Regions from separate parts of the Streptomyces sp. NPDC090442 genome, predicted to be linked through region 1. Evidence: riboswitches for the same ligand, from Rfam matches in the RefSeq annotation. Region 1 holds a riboswitch; the other holds the start of a gene.
The links. A riboswitch is a leader RNA that binds a small molecule or an ion and turns the genes downstream of it on or off. The one in region 1 is predicted to bind S-adenosylmethionine.

Region 1 (2,196 bases):
GGCCAGTTGGGGCCAGTGGAGGTTGAGCAGTGGCCGGGCGACCAGCTCGGTGACCCGCCCGCCCTGGCCCGGCGCCGGGCCCTGCCCGGTCTCCAACGGCCGGTCGTACATCGCCTTGACGAACTGGACGTCCGGGTCGGTCAGCAGCGGCCCGACGATCCCCGAGACGAAGATGGCGGAGAACTCCCGCAGGTCGGCGTCGACGAAGCAGACGATGTCGCCGCCGGTCACCATCAGAGAGCGCCAGAGCACCTCACCCTTGCCGGGCAGCGCGGGAATCCGGGGCAGCACGCTGTCCCGGTGGACGACCCGGGCGCCGGCCGCCGCGGCGACCTCGGCGGTGCGGTCGGTGGAGCCCGAGTCCAGCACCACCAGCTCGTCGACCAGCGGCACCTCCCCGGTCATCAGGTCGGCGCGGATCGCGGCGACGATCGCGCCGACCGTCGCCTCCTCGTCGAGCGCGGGCAGGACCACGCTGACCGTCTGGCCCGTCTGGCGCTTGGCCTCCAGCAGCCGCTCCAACGGGCGGTCCGCGGCGGACCAGGAGCGGCCGGCCAGCCAGCGCTCCACTTCTTCCAGCACGTCTACGACTCTCCTCGGTGGGCCCCGAACGGGAGCCCGTTATGTGATCCATCTCGCGGACCGGACGACTATCTCAACGGTCAGTGGCTTCGGTTACAGTCTTGAACAACGCGGACGCGCCCCGCATGTCGGGGTCGCCGCGCGACAAACGCCTGGGCTCCGCCCAGCGCCATAGCGCTCATCCAGAGGGGCAGAGGGATACGGCCCGTTGAAGCCCCGGCAACCCTCCAGCCGGTCTCCGCCGCACGCCAGCAGTGCGCGCGCGAGGCTCCCGGCTAGGGAAGGTGCCAAATCCGTCTCGCGGCGAAATGCGCCGTGAGGAAGATGAGGAGAAAGGGCCTCGCCTCCATGGCTGTGCAAGCAACCGAACCCACCCCCGCCGTTGCCCTGGGCCCCGCCGTCGCGCTCTCCTGCCGCGAGTGCGCACAGCGCTTCCCGCTCGGCCCGATCTTCGCGTGCCAGGAGTGTTTCGGCCCGCTGGAGATCGCCTACGACCTGCCGACCGGCGACCCCGAGGGCCTGAGGAAGCGGATCGAGTCCGGTCCCGCCAACATCTGGCGTTACGCCCCCCTGCTGCCCGTCCCCACCGACGTGGCCGACAAGCCCAACCTCAACCCCGGTTTCACCAAGCTGGTCAAGGCCGACCGGCTCGCCGCCGAACTGGGCGTCACCGGCGGCCTGTACGTCAAGGACGACTCCGGCAACCCGACCCACTCCTTCAAGGACCGGGTCGTCGCGATCGCCGTCGAGGCCGCCCGCGCCTTCGGCTTCACCACCCTGTCCTGCTCCTCGACCGGCAATCTGGCCGGCGCGGTCGGCGCCGCCGCGCGCCGCGCGGGCCTGAAGTCCTGTGTCTTCATCCCGCACGACCTGGAGCCCGGGAAGGTCGTGATGGCCGCGGTCTACGGCGGTGACCTGGTCGCCATCGAGGGCAACTACGACGACGTCAACCGCTTCTGCTCCGAGCTCATCGGCGACCCGCTGGGCGAGGGCTGGGGCTTCGTCAACGTCAACCTCCGCCCGTACTACGGCGAGGGCTCCAAGACCCTGGCGTACGAGATCTGCGAGCAGTTGGGCTGGCGGCTGCCGGACCAACTGGTCATCCCGATCGCCTCCGGCTCCCAGCTCACCAAGATCGACAAGGGGCTGAAGGAGCTGATCGCCCTCGGCTTGGTCGAGGACAAGCCGTACAAGATCTTCGGCGCGCAGGCCGAGGGCTGCTCGCCGGTGTCCGCCGCCTTCAAGGCCGGGCACGAGGTCGTCAGGCCGCAGAAGCCGAACACCATCGCCAAGTCGCTGGCGATCGGCAACCCGGCCGACGGCCCGTACGTGCTGGACATCGCGCGCCGCACCGGCGGCGCCGTCGAGGACGTCACCGACCCCCAGATCGTGGACGCCATCAAGCTGCTGGCCCGTACGGAGGGGATCTTCGCGGAGACCGCGGGCGGCGTGACCGTCGGCGTGACCAGGAAGCTGATCGAGAACGGCGTGCTGGACCCGTCGTTGACCACGGTGGTGCTGAACACCGGCGACGGGCTGAAGACCCTCGACGCCGTCGCCGCCGGGCCCACCGCCACCATCCGCCCGGACCTGGACGCGTTCCGCGCGGCCGGC
Region 2 (2,196 bases), on a different contig from region 1:
AATCCCGCCCGGACCTGGGCGATCAGCTCCTGTTCGCGGGCGACGAGGCCGTCGAAACCGGCCTCGGTGAGCGCCCGGCAGGCGGAGGCGATGGCGTAGGCGCCGATGACGTTGGGGGAACCTGCCTCGTGCCGGGCGGCGGTGGTGTGCCACTCGACGTCCACCCCGCCGTCGGCGCGCCGGGCCACCTTGCGGCTGGCGCCGCCGCCGGCCAGGTACGGATCGGCGTCCTGGAGCCAGTCGGCGCGGCCGGCCAACACCCCGGCGCCGAACGGCGCGTACAGCTTGTGGCCGGAGAACGCGACCCAGTCGACGTCGAGTTCGCCGAGGTCCACCGGGTGGTGCGGGGCGAGTTGGGCCGCGTCCAGCACGATCCGGGCGCCGTGGGCGTGCGCGGCGGCCGCCAACTCCCGTACCGGCCACAGCTCCCCGGTCACGTTCGAGGCGCCGGTGACGCACACCAGCGCGGGGCCGTACGGCTCGCGGGCGGCCAGCGCCCTCTCCAGGGCGTCCACCGCCTGCCGCGGGGTGCGCGGCGCGTTGAGGTAGGTCACGGCCAGGTCCGCGCGGCGCTCCCAGGGCAGCAGCGAGGCATGGTGCTCGGTCTCGAAGACGAACACCCGGGTGCCCTGCGGCAGCGCGGCGGCCAGCAGGTTCAGCGAGTCGGTGGTGGAACGGGTGAAGACGAGCTGGTCGTCGGGGCGGCAGCCGAGGAAGTCGGCGACCGTCTTGCGGCTGTTCTCGAAGAGATCGGTGGAGAGTTGGGAGAGGTAGCCGGCGCCGCGGTGGACGCTGCCGTAGTACGGCGCGTAGCCGGCCACGTCGTCCCAGACCCGCTGGAGCGCGGGGGCGCTGGCGGCGTAGTCCAGCGCGGCGTAACCGGCCTCGCCGCCGGTCACCAGCGGGACGGTGACATCCCGTCCCAGCACGGGCAGCGGGGCACAGACGGCGCGGTCGGCGGCAGCGGCGGAAACAGACATGGCGAACTCCCGTGAGAGGTAAGCGAATTCACCGCGGTGGGGGCGTCCTCGGGGGCCCGGGGGGCGCGGAGGAACGGCCGACACGGCACTGCGGTGTGAAAGAAGAAGAGCTGAAGGGCGCGGGAACGGGGCCGACGGCCCTAGCGCATTCGCTGCATCACGGGGGGGCTCCCTCGGGGACCAGGATCCCTGGCGAGGGATCCGCGCTTGCCGCAGACCTCGCTGCCTGCGGCCTGGTCATCACCCGGGGCACCCCGCCACGGAAGGAGGGTTGCCGGACAGCGGGCCGGGGCCTGTGTCGCTGTCACTCGTGACCTGGGCATGAATCATGCCACACGATCTTCGGTGCGCAAGCCCCGGTCCGCATTCCGGACCGGGACCTGCGTCACATCCGCCGGCCGTCAGGCGTTGCTGGCCGCCGCCCAGCGCTCCAGGGTCCGCTTGGCCGCCCCGGAGTCGAGGGACTCGGCGGCCCTGCCGAGGCCGTCCCGGATCCGCTCGGTCAGCGGGGCGCCGGACGGCTCCAACGCGGCCAGCGCCGCCGCCGCGTTGAGCAACACCGCCTCCCGCACCGGGCCGGTCTCGCCGTCCAGCAGCCGGCGGGCGACCTCCGCGTTGTACGACGCGTCCGCGCCGCGCAGCGCAGCCACCGGCACCAGGTCGATGCCGACGTCCCGGGGGTCGAACGGCTCCTCGCGGACCGTGCCGTCGCGCACGATCCACACCCGGGAGGTGGCGGTGGTGGTCAGCTCGTCCAGCCCGTCGTCGCCGCGGAAGACCAGCGCGGAGGAGCCACGCTCGGCGAGCACCCCGGCCAGGATCGGCGCCATCCGGGCGTCCGCGACGCCGGTGGCCTGGGCCTTGACCCGGGCGGGGTTGGTCAGCGGGCCCAGCACGTTGAAGGTCGTGCGGATGCCCAACTGGCCGCGGGCGGCCGCCACATGGCGCAGTGCGGGGTGGAACTTGGCCGCGAAGCAGAAGGTGATGCCGGCCTCCTCGGCGACCTCCACGACCCGGCGCGGGCTCAGGTCCAGATTGACGCCCAGCTTCTCCAGCACGTCGGAGGCGCCGCTGGCCGAGGACGCGGCGCGGCTGCCGTGCTTGACGACCTTGGCGCCGGTGCCGGCGACCACGATCGCCGACATGGTGGAGATGTTGACGGTCTTCGCCCCGTCGCCACCGGTGCCGACGATGTCGACGCTGGGGCCGGGCACGT

Region 2: linked by a shared signal. The riboswitch ahead of ACIQU6_RS11845 (aminotransferase class V-fold PLP-dependent enzyme) and the one ahead of thrC (threonine synthase) in region 1 are both predicted to bind S-adenosylmethionine.

Annotation. Positions count from the first base shown of each region.
Region 1 is NZ_JBIVXW010000078.1:27,282-29,477, forward strand. Features, by position in the region: gene ACIQU6_RS36860 (glucosyl-3-phosphoglycerate synthase) at 1-582, opposite strand, end outside; SAM riboswitch class I at 758-913, shown strand; gene thrC (threonine synthase) at 931-2,196, shown strand, end outside.
Region 2 is NZ_JBIVXW010000012.1:156,023-158,218, reverse strand. Features, by position in the region: gene ACIQU6_RS11845 (aminotransferase class V-fold PLP-dependent enzyme) at 1-980, opposite strand, end outside; SAM riboswitch class IV at 1,179-1,296, opposite strand; gene trpD (anthranilate phosphoribosyltransferase) at 1,382-2,196, opposite strand, start outside.